DNA from 2 places in the Thioalkalivibrio sp. ALE30 genome. Region 1 is predicted to be linked to the other one. Evidence: riboswitches for the same ligand, from Rfam matches in the RefSeq annotation. Region 1 holds a riboswitch; the other holds the start of a gene.

Region 1 (5,631 bases):
GGCTGCATGACGGCGCGCGACTGCTGATCCTGAGCCGCGACGGGGATACCCCGGCGGAACTGGCGCACTGGCTGACCGGGCTCGGCTTCGGCGATTCCACCCTGACCGTGCTGCAGTCCCTCGGTGCGGACCGCGAGGCGGTCGTCCGCGCGCGCGCCGGGGCCTGGCCGGAGGTCGCGATCGAGGCGCTGAACACCGTGGCGCTGGAATGCCGGGCCGATCCGGCGGCGCAGGTGCTGGCCGCCAGTGCCGGCCGGCCGGAGGCGCAGTTCGAGCAGGACGGTCAGATCACCAAGCGCGAGGTGCGGGCGGTGGCGCTGGCCCTGCTGGCGCCCGGTCGCGGCGAGCGGCTGTGGGACGTGGGCGCCGGCTCCGGTGCCATCGGCATCGAGTGGATGCTGGCGGATCCGGCCAACACCGCCGTGGCCATCGAGCCGCGCGCGGAGCGCCTGGAACGCATCGCGCGCAACGCGAGCGCACTGGGAGTGCCGGCACTGCGCCGCATCCACGGGCGCGCGCCGGAGGCGCTGGATGACCTGTTTGCCCCCGACGCGATCTTCATCGGTGGTGGGCTGACGACGCCCGGGCTGGTGGAACACTGCGTGGAGCGTCTGTGCCCGGGGGGGCGCCTGGTCGCCAGCAGCGTGACGGTGGAGGGCGATGCGGTGTTGGCGGCGGCTCGCGAGCGCCATGGTGGCGAGCTGACACGCATCAATGTGAGTCGCTCGGAACCGCTGGGCGCGATGTCCGGCTGGAAACCGCTGCGGCCGGTGACCCTGTGGGCCCTGCGCCGGATCTGAACCAGGAGGGGGGCTTGGTCGTGCCGGGCGTCGGCTTCGCCTCCGCCTGTACGGCCCGGGAGCTGGAGGGTCTGATGCGCGAGGTACTGGCCGAGGCTCGCGCCGTGCTGGGAGTGGAGCGTGCCGGAGTGCTCGGGGCCCGGCAGCTGGCGGCACCGGTGCATAAGAGTGACAGTCGCATGCTGGCGACGGTCGCGCGGGAGCTGGAACTGGAACTCGTATTCCCGTCCATGGCCGCCCTTGCGGACTGCCAGGGGGGAGTGCTGACGGAGTCGCCACGGGTGCGTGCAACGGCCGGGGTCGGTTCCGTGGCCGAGGCAGCGGCGCTGGCAGCGGCCGGCGAGGGCGCGCGTCTGCTGTTGCCGCGGCGTCTGTCACCGCAGGCCAGCTGCGCGGTGGCCTGGGTCGACCGCCAACATCTTTTCGAGGAGTCATCATGACGGTTCATTTTGTCGGTGCAGGCCCGGGTGCCGCGGATCTGCTGACCCTGCGCGGCCGGGATCGTATTGCGGCCTGTCCGGTGTGCCTGTACGCGGGTTCACTGGTGCCGGAGGCCGTGCTGGAACATGCCCCGGAGGGGGCGCGCGTGGTCAACACCGCGCCGCTGACGCTGGACGCGATCATGGAGGAGATCGAACGCGCCCACGCGGCGGGCCAGGACGTGGCGCGCCTGCACTCCGGCGACCTGTCGGTCTACAGCGCGCTGGGCGAGCAGATCCGTCGGCTGGAGGCGGCCGGGATCGAGTACAGCATCACGCCCGGCGTGCCGGCATTCTCCGCCGCCGCCGCGACCCTGGGGCGGGAACTGACGGTGCCGGAGGTGGCGCAGTCGGTGGTGCTGACGCGCACGCCGGGACGGGCGTCCTCCATGCCGGAGCGCGAACGGCTGGCGAGCTTTGCCGCCACCGGGGCGACCCTGGCGATCCATCTTTCGCTGCACAATATCGAGACCGTGGTCGAGGACCTGCGGCCGCACTACGGCTGCGACTGCCCGGTGGCCATCGTCTTCCGTGCCAGCTGGCCGGACGAGACCGTGGTGCGCGGTTCGCTGGGGAATATCGCGGAACGGGCGCAGGCCCTGACCACGCGGCGCTCGGCGCTGATCCTGGTGGGCCCGGCGCTGGACCCGGGCGATTTCCGCGACAGTGCGCTGTACGACCCGGCGCATGTGCGCCGTTACCGCGGCATGGACGGGGACTAAGCGGCGGCGGCCCCGATCTTCCGCAGGCAGGGGTGACTCCGGTGGGTGTTGTGGGGCACTGGGCTTTTCGCCTGCAAGCAGGTTCCCACATCGCCAGGAACCTGTAGGAGTCTGCTTGCAGGCGAAGGCGGTTTCTTCTCGATCAGGACCACGGAAAGGGCCGCCGTGAGGCGGCCCCTTGGTTCCCGCCCGGTTTAGCGGCGGCGGTAGTGGTCGTGGCAGGCCAAGCAATGGTGGCGCACGCCGTTCAGGGCCTCGGTGGCGCGAAGCTGGAAGTCTTCGTTCTCCAGGTCCTCGGCCGCCTCGACCTTGCGCTGCAGTCGTTCGGCGGCCTCGCGGTAGGCTGCCTTGTACTCGGAGAACTCCGGGTCCTCCCAGGCCGCGGGCAGGGCGCCGGGTTCGCCGCCCCGCGCCGGGGTCTCGCGAGCGAACCAGGTTTCGATGTCGGCGGCTCGGCGCGCCAGTTCCTCGGCGAGGTCGGGCAGGCGCTCGGCGAACGGTGCGTCGTAGCGCAGGATCTGCTCGATGCTGCGGTAGGTGGCTGAGGTGCCCTGCATGCTTTGCTGGCGGAAGCGCTGGAAGGCCTCGGTGGCGTCCACTGTGGCCGGGTTGTCCATCGTCTCGCTGTAGTCTTTGCCCCAGGGGCCGGGCATGGGGAGCGTCACCTCGTCGCCATGGGCGCCGGTGGCGGCAAGCAGGAACAGGACAAGGCCGGCGATCCGGAGGGCCGGTGTAAAGGGGGGTCGAGTCATGTCGGATCTCCTTTCCAGTGTCAGAAGCGGAATTGGTGCTGCAAGTGCAGCTCCCAGTCCGAAGTGCCGGCGTCGCGGTCCAGCCACATCAATTGGGTTTTTTGTCGCTGGCCGCGGTGGTACCAGTTGAGGCCGGCGCCCCGCTCGCGCTGCCAGCGCTCGTCGGTGCCGAGGTCGTTGCCGGCGTCGTGGCGCAGCACAGCGTGGCGCGCGGCAACCTCGAGCCCCTCCCAGGGCAGTGCCTGAGCCAGCTCGAGTTCGGCGCCCAAGTCGTGGTAGGAGGGGCCGTGATCGGGCGATACGTCGCGGCGGAAGGCGGCGAATGAAATGGCGGTGCGGGCAAACTTGACGACGCTGTCGGCCGTTGCGGTGACCCAGTCGGCGCGTTGCTGATTTACCTGGTTCTCCCGCCCGCGAGTCCAGTCGCGCAGGTGATTGCGGTTCGCCGCCTGCAGGCCGACGCCGTGGGCCACTGTATGCTCGACCGGCTTGCCGACGGTCGTGTTGTCGCGTGGAAGGGTGCCTACCGGTGCCCAGGCCCCCCGAGCGCTGAACAGGTGGCCGGAGGTGGACGGTCGGTCATCCCGCTGGTCAAGGCGGCCGCGACCATCAAACACGCCGATGGCCCAGGCCCGGTCGTCGCTGTCGCCCCCCAGTAGGGTGACGCCGGTATCGCGTCCAGCCGGGACCTCGAACTGATTCCCCGCGATGCTCAATTCGGTGAACAGCCGGTTGGGGCCACCGATGTCCCGCGGCAGGCCGAAGGGTACGGTGAACTGGCCGGCGCGCAGGTCGAGGGACTCGGTCAGTGCGTATTGGAGCCAGACATCGCGCATCGAGAGCTCGCCGCTGCTGAAGTCGGGCTGCAGGCGAAAACTAAGATCGGGGTGGAAGAGGGTGCCCGTCGTATCCAGCCAGGCGCGGCGAAAGTCGAATTCGGTGGTGGTTCCCTCGTCGCCCCGCTCGATGGCGTAGCGGCCCTGGATGAGCGGGTCCAGGGTGATGGCGAAGCCGTCGGCTTCGCTGCCGAACTCGAACTGTGCCTGGAGGGGGGAAGCCCCGCCACTGGCGATCAACAGGCCGAGAAGGGTCGGGGCCGGAGCCAGGAGTGGCGGCCGGCCGGGTCGTCGGGTCGGTTTGTTCAAGGTCATTCTCCCTGGGACGCACACCCCGTGCGCCGTGGATGGAACGACGCTGGGTGGGCCAGGGGAGGTCGGGGACTATAGACACAGCAAGCCCGACCCGACCGCTTGCCCGCCGCAGCGTCAGGTTTCCTCCTGGCCGGTCTCCGGACTCGTGAAGCGGGCGGGGGTGCCCGGGCGGATCGCCTTCCCACACCGAATTGCGGCGCAGTGGTTGTTGATCCGTTGTCTTCACCTACCGTTGCGGGGGCAGTGCCGGCATTGCGAACGGCAGTTCGCGCACCGGCTTCCCGATTATCCCCGGCGATGGAACGCCAGGGCACCTGGAGGCGGGGCGAAGGGTACTGGGGTGCAAACAGGCTGGCAAGAAGAGCGTTTGATGAGCGACCAACCGCAGTGATTGATCTGGATCAACGGGAGCGCTGATTTCGCTGGTCGATCGAATACCGGGTCGATAGGGTGGGATTCAGGTGATTTGGACCGAGTCTATATCGGTCTTCGCCGACACCGATCCAATCTCAGGGAGACTTTGCCATGATCCGAGGTTCTTATCTTCGCCGCGCCATCTTTTCGGCCTGCACCGCCCTGGCGCTGGGCGTGGCCGCGCCCGCCGTGGCGGATACTGATTACTCGCAGTATCGCGACGTGTTCGAGCCGCTGCCGGCGCTGCCGCCGATCCCGGCGGACAACTCGATGACCAAGGAGAAGATCGAGCTGGGCAAGATGCTGTTCTTCGAGCCGCGCATCTCCAGCTCCGGCGTGATCTCCTGCGCGACCTGCCACAACCCGGCGCTGGGCTGGGCGGACCGCATCCCGCGCGCGGTGGGCCACGATGGCCAGGTCGGCGAGCGCAATACCCCGACCGTTCTGAATTCCGGCTTCTTCACCGCGCAGTTCTGGGATGGCCGAGAGGACGACCTGGAGGGGCAGGCCCTGGGCCCGATCCAGGACGCGATCGAGATGGCGATGCCGCTGGAGGATGCGATCGCCCGCCTGGAGGAGTTCAATGAGTACCAGGAGAAATTCGAGGCCGCCTATCCCGACTATGACGGCGACAACGTGATCAATACCGACCACGTGGCCAAGGCGCTGGCGACGTTCCAGCGTACGCTGAACACCCCGAACTCGCCGCTGGATCGCTGGCTGGCCGGGGATGAGGGCGCGATGAGCGAGCAGCAGATGCGCGGGATGAAGCTGTTCGCCGACAACGGCTGCGTGGCCTGTCACCGTGGGCCGGCGCTGACCGACAGCAACTTCCACCGCATCCAGGTGCCGGGTTCGGAGGACGAGGGCCGCTACCTGGTCACGGGTGAGGAGAGCGACCGGTTTGCGTTCAAGACCCCGACCCTGCGCAACGTAGCCCTGACCTATCCCTACATGAACAACGGGGAGACCGCCACGCTGGAAGAGGCGATCCGCATCATGGGCGAGGAAATGCTGGGGCAGGACTTCAGTGATGACGAGGTCGCGGATATCGAGGCCTTCATGCACGCGCTGACCGGCGAAATGCCGCAGTTCGAGATTCCTGCGCTGCCGTAACCGGCCGCATCGGAATCGAATGTCTCAGCCCCCCTCCGGAAACGGAGGGGGGCTTTTTGATGGTGTGGTACAGATCTATTCCACGGTAATCGTGATCTTCTCGGAGACAACGGGCGGGTCGAAGCTGATGTGACGGTAGTCCATGAACAGCAGTTGCAGGGTGTATTCGCCGGGTTCCAGTTCCAGCTCGCCCTCGG
Region 2 (5,631 bases), 270 kb from region 1:
CGAGGGTGTCGGCCAGCGTCAGCAGGATGCCGCCGCCCAGCGCGGAGGCCGGCAGGATCACGCGCTGGTCGTTGCCGAAGACCAGGCGCAGCATGTGCGGCACGATCAGCCCGACAAAGCCGACCGCGCCGACCTGCATGACCGCGGTCGCGGTGATCAGCGCGGCGGCGACATAGATGCTCCATTCCACCGGGCGCACCGCCACCCCGAGTGCGGCGGCCTGCATCGGGCCGCGCGCGAGCACGTTCAGCGTGCGGCCCAGCGGCAGGGCGAGGAACACGACCAGCACCAGCAGGATCCAGGCGGGATAGGGGTTGCGCGCGTGGGACACATCGCCCATCAGCCAGTACAGCATGCCCGGTAGCTCGGCCGTCGGGCTGACTGCGAGCAGGAAACTGATCATGGCGCCCCAGCCCGCCGCGACCACCACGCCCGTCAGAAGCAGGCGCGTGGGGGTCCAGCTGCCGGTACCGTGTGCCAGGCCGAACACGATCACCGTGGACAGCAGGGCACCGGCGAACGCGGCCAGGGAGACGGAAAACATCGACAGGCCGGCGAGCATCGCCAGCAGGGCGCCGACGGAGGCGCCGCCGGAGAGGCCCAGCACGTAGGGATCGGCCAGCGGGTTGCGCAGCAGCACCTGCATCAGCGCGCCGGCCAGACCCAGCAACCCGCCTGCGGCAAAGGCCGCCAGGGCGCGCGGCAGGCGCAGCTCCAGCACCAGCGTGTCGTGCAGGCGGCTGCCCTCGCCGAGCATCACCGCCAGCAGGTCGCCGGGCGCGATCGCGACACTGCCGAAGGCCAGCGCGATCAGCACCGCCAGCAGCGACGCCGGCAGCAGGACCGCGGCGGCAAGGAGGAAGGCGCGGGTCACGAGGGGTCAGTCCGCCCGGCGCAGGCGCGCCCGCTCGAGCTCCTCGCACATCAGGCGGGTGCCCTCGGCGATGCGCGGGGTATGGCGCTGCAGAAGGGACGGCGGGATGAAGAACAGGTTGTCGCGCTGGACCGCGGTCATGTCCTCCCATTGCGTCCAGGCGATGACCCAGTCGGGGCGATCCTCGCCCATGCCGCCGCCAATGATGACCTCCGGATCGGCCTCGATGACCGCCTCGCGATCCATGCGCGGGACCAGGCGATCCAGGTGGCCGAATACGTTTACCCCGCCGCACAGGCGGATCGCCTCGCTGATCAGGTGGTCGTCGTTCACCGTCATCAGGGGCTGTTCCCACACCTGATAGAACAGGCGTACCGGGTCGCGCTCGGCGTAGTCCTGGCGCAGGGTGTCGATCGCCTCCTCGAAGCTTCGCACCGCCTCGTCGCCCTGCGTCTCGGTGCCGGCGAGCTGTGCCATGCGGCGCATGCTGGCGGACACACCGTCGAAGCTGCGGGGCTCCGACACGTAGACGTGGAAGCCGAGCTCGCGCAGGTGTTCGATCTGGGATTGCGAGTTTCCGCTGCGCCAGGCAACGACCAGGTCCGGATCGAGCTGCACGACGCGCTCCATATCGATGCGGCTGTAGCCGCCCACCCGGGGAAGCATCTCCGCCTCCGGCGGGAAGTCGCTGTGCTGGGTCGCGCCCACCAGCTTGTCGCCGGCCCCGACGGCGAACAGGACCTCCGTGATATGCGGGGCGAGGCTGACGATACGCTCGGCGGGTTGTTCCAGCCGGATCTCGTGACCGTCATCGTCGGTCACCGAGACCGGGTCGGCCAGTGCCGGCGCGGTGCAAAGCAACGTCGCGACGAGCAGGGCGGAGGAGCGTCCGAGGGTCTTGAAATTCATAAAAATCCGGTGGTTGTGGCGCTGTTGCGAGGTCGAATGGAGGACGTCTGCGGTAGTGCGCGCAAGCCGCAAAAGCGTTTCATCATAGCAGCATGGGCAAGATGGTTTGGTGCCCAAATTGGTCGGGGGCGCGCCGAACGCGTATCATACCGCGGCTTGAATCAGGTGCCTGCAATGCGCAGGTGAAACGGGAAGCCGGTGCAAATCCGGCGCTGCCCCCGCAACGGTAAGTGAGCGGCGAACCACACCGCAGGCTTGGCCACTGTGCCCCCACGGGTCACGGGAAGGCGTCTGTGGCATCGGCAGCCGCCGACGCTCACAAGCCCGGAGACCGGCCTGGTGATGACGCATCCTGCGATCGTGCGGCGGGCAACGATCGAGGGCACGGGCACCATCTGCGGTGCCCGTTCCTTCGTGGGTTCGCCGTGCCGTCGCCCCGACGGAAACGCATGACGAACCCAGACCCCAAATCGACAGCAGAGCATCCGAACGCGTTCGCCTCGGCCGAGCGCGAGGCGGTTTATCGCGTGATCGGGGAACGCCGCGACATGCGCCATTTCCGCCCGGATCCGGTGGATGGCGCTACGCTGCGCCGGCTGCTGGAGGCCGCCCACCGCGCGCCCAGCGTCGGGTACATGCAGCCCTGGCGCTTCCTGCGGGTAACCGACCCGGCCCTGCGCGAGGCCCTGCATGCCCACGCCGCGGACGAGCAGGCCCGCACCGCCGAGGCCTGCGGGGAGCGCGCGGCGGAGGTGCACCGCCTGAAGCTGGAAGGGATCCGCGAGGCGGGGGAGTTGCTGGTGGTGGCCCTGACCGACGGCCGCGAACGCTATGTGCTGGGGCGCCGTACGCTACCGGAGATGGACCTGTGCTCGGCGGCCTGCGCGATTCAGAACCTGTGGCTGGCGGCCCGCGCGGAGGGGCTGGGCATGGGCTGGGTCTCGCTGTTCGATCCGGACTGGCTGGCGCGGCAGCTGGACATGCCGGAGGGCGGCTATCCGATCGCGGTGCTGTGCCTCGGTCATGTGGAGCGTTTCTACGACCGGCCAATGCTGGAGACCGCGGGCTGGGATCGTCGGCGGCCCCTGGAAGAACTGGTCTTTCAGGATCGCTGGGGCGTGCCCGGCGAGCTGGCAGCCGACCCGGATGCGGCAGGCGCCGGAAACGGGGCGGACGATCGGACCGGATCCGACAGCGCATGAGCGCCTTCCTGATCCTGATGGGCGCCCTGATCCTGGATCGCTTGTTCGGCGATCCGCGGCGATTCCATCCGCTGGCCGGGTTTGGTCGGCTGGCGGCCTGGGCCGAGTCCCGCTGGCATGCGCCCAGTCGCCTGCGCGGGGCGTTGCTGCTCGCGGCGTTGGTCCTGCCATGGGTGGCGCTGGCCGCTCTGGGGGCGTCGCTGGCCTGGGGCTGGTTGCTGTCGCTGGCGATCCTGACCCTGGCGATTGGCTGGCGCAGCCTGGACGAACACGCCGAGGTGGTCGCGCGGGCCCTGGAGACGGATGATTTGCACGGTGCCCGCACGGGCGTGGGGATGCTGGTCAGTCGGGACACGGAGGCCCTGGACGTGCGCGGGGTGAGCGGGGCGACCATCGAGTCGGTCCTGGAGAACGGCAACGATGCGCTGTTTGCCACGATCTTCTGGTTCCTGGTCGCCGGGGCACCGGGCGTGGTGGCCTACCGGCTGGTCAACACCCTGGATGCGATGTGGGGGTACCGTAACGAGCGGTATGCCACGTTCGGCTGGGCGGCCGCGCGGCTGGATGACGCCATGAACCTGATCCCGGCGCGTCTGACGGCCCTGGCCTATGCCCTGGCGGGGCGCGGGCGGGACGCATTGCAGTGCTGGCGTGAACAGGCCGCCGGATGGAAGAGCCCGAATGCCGGGCCGGTGATGGCCGCTGGGGCCGGTGCGCTGGGCGTGGTGCTGGGCGGCCCGGCGCCCTATGGCGGCCAGCGCGAGTGGCGCCCGCGCCTGGGCATGGGCCGCCTGGCCGATGCCGCGGGCATTCGCCAGGCGGTGGCGCTGGTGGACCGGGCGCTGGCGATCTGGATGGCATTCATCGTGGTGGGGGTGATTGTCGTTGTCCTGTTCTGATCCGAAAACGGCTCCCATGCCCGAACCCCAGGCGCTCGTGCAGGTGCATGGGGGTGGTGTGCGCCAAGCGGCTGCGCGCTACGGCATTCCGGCAACCGAGTGGCTGGATCTTTCCACCGGCATCAACCCGCATGGCTATCCCGTGGGCGAGGTCCCGCAGTGGGTCTGGGCGCGGCTGCCGGAACCGGAGGACGGGCTCGAGGCCGCGGCCGCTGACTATTACGGCACCGCGGCGCCTTTGCCCGTCGCGGGCTCGCAGGCGGCGATCCAGTTGTTGCCGGCGCTGCGCTCGGGTACGGCGCGCGTCGGCATCCTCGAACCCAGCTACAACGAGCACGCCCGGGCCTGGCGCGAGGCCGGGCACACGGTACGCCCGCTGAGTGGCGAGGCGATCGCCGCCGCGCTGCCCGATCTGGACGTGCTGGTGCTGGTCAACCCGAATAACCCGACGGGTCAGTGCTTCGAACGTGCGGAACTGCTGGCGTGGCATGCGGAACTGGCCGCGCGTGGTGGCTGGCTGGTCGTGGACGAGGCCTTCATGGATGTGACGCCGGGGGCCAGTCTCGCGCAGGACGCACCGCGCGAAGGCCTGGTGGTGCTGCGTTCTCTCGGCAAGTTCTTCGGACTGGCGGGCGCACGGGTCGGGTTCGTGATCGCCGACGACGCGATGCGCGCGCAGCTGGCCGCCCGACTGGGTCCATGGGGCCTCGCCGGACCTTCGCGCTGGGTTGCTACCCGGGCGCTGACCGACCGCGCCTGGCAGGCCGAGACCCGGAGCCAGCTGCAGGCGCGTGGCCAGCGCCTGGCGGAACGGCTGCGTGCGCACGGGCTGGCGCCCACCGGCGGCACCGCGCTGTTCCAGTGGTGCCGGGTGGATGATCCCGCGGGTTGGCAGGACCATCTGGGCCGGCGGGGCATCCTGGTGCGTCGATTCGATGCGCCCGGGAGTCTTCGGTTTGGCCTGCCGGGTGACGCGGCCGAGTGGCAGCGTCTGGAAGCGGGGCTGCAGCGGGCATGACGGGCACGACGCTGATGGTGCAGGGGACGACCTCGGATGCCGGCAAGAGCGTGCTGGTCGCGGGGCTCGCGCGGGTGCTGCACCGCCGTGGACTGTCGGTGGTGCCGTTCAAGCCGCAGAACATGGCGCTGAACAGCGCCGTGACCGCCGATGGCGGCGAGATTGGCCGGGCCCAGGCCCTGCAGGCCGCCGCCTGCGGCCTGGAACCGCATACGGACATGAATCCGGTACTGCTCAAGCCCAGCTCGGACCAGGGCGCGCAGGTGATCATCCACGGGCGGCCCGCGGCGGAACTGGATGCGCGGGCCTATCACGACTACAAGCCCGTGGCCCGCGAGGCAGTGCTGGCGTCGCACGGGCGCCTGACGGATCAGTACGACCACGTGCTGGTGGAAGGCGCGGGCTCGCCGGCGGAGATCAACCTGCGCGCGGGCGATATCGCCAACATGGGCTTCGCCGAGGCCGTGGACTGTCCGGTGATCCTGGTCGCGGATATCGACCGGGGCGGGGTGTTCGCGCATCTGGTGGGCACGCTGGCGCTTCTGAGCGAGACCGAGCGTGCGCGGGTTCAGGGCTTCGTCATTAACCGCTTTCGCGGCGATATCAGCCTGCTGCAGCCGGGGCTGGACTGGCTGGAACAGGAGGCCGGCAAGCCGGTGCTCGGCGTGATTCCGTACCTGCACGGGTTGTATCTCGATGCCGAGGACGCCCTTCCGCGGGAGGCGGTGC

The links. Region 1 has a riboswitch for cobalamin ahead of D107_RS0100285 (porin). Riboswitches for the same ligand answer to the same signal wherever they lie in the genome.
Region 2: another riboswitch for cobalamin. It lies ahead of bluB (5,6-dimethylbenzimidazole synthase); the one in region 1 lies ahead of D107_RS0100285 (porin).

Annotation. Positions count from the first base shown of each region.
Region 1 is NZ_KB898168.1:54,463-60,093, forward strand. It holds gene D107_RS0100265 (bifunctional cobalt-precorrin-7 (C(5))-methyltransferase/cobalt-precorrin-6B (C(15))-methyltransferase) at 1-800, shown strand, start outside; gene D107_RS0100270 (cobalamin biosynthesis protein) at 779-1,240, shown strand; gene cobM (precorrin-4 C(11)-methyltransferase) at 1,237-2,001, shown strand; gene D107_RS0100280 (cytochrome c) at 2,196-2,753, opposite strand; gene D107_RS0100285 (porin) at 2,774-3,904, opposite strand; cobalamin riboswitch at 4,015-4,237, opposite strand; gene D107_RS0100290 (cytochrome-c peroxidase) at 4,430-5,434, shown strand; gene D107_RS0100295 (DUF4399 domain-containing protein) at 5,510-5,631, opposite strand, start outside.
Region 2 is NZ_KB898168.1:324,910-330,540, forward strand. It holds gene D107_RS0101445 (iron ABC transporter permease) at 1-874, opposite strand, end outside; gene D107_RS0101450 (cobalamin-binding protein) at 881-1,783, opposite strand; cobalamin riboswitch at 1,930-2,138, shown strand; gene bluB (5,6-dimethylbenzimidazole synthase) at 2,233-2,985, shown strand; gene cbiB (adenosylcobinamide-phosphate synthase CbiB) at 2,982-3,884, shown strand; gene cobD (threonine-phosphate decarboxylase CobD) at 3,901-4,902, shown strand; gene D107_RS0101470 (cobyric acid synthase) at 4,899-5,631, shown strand, end outside.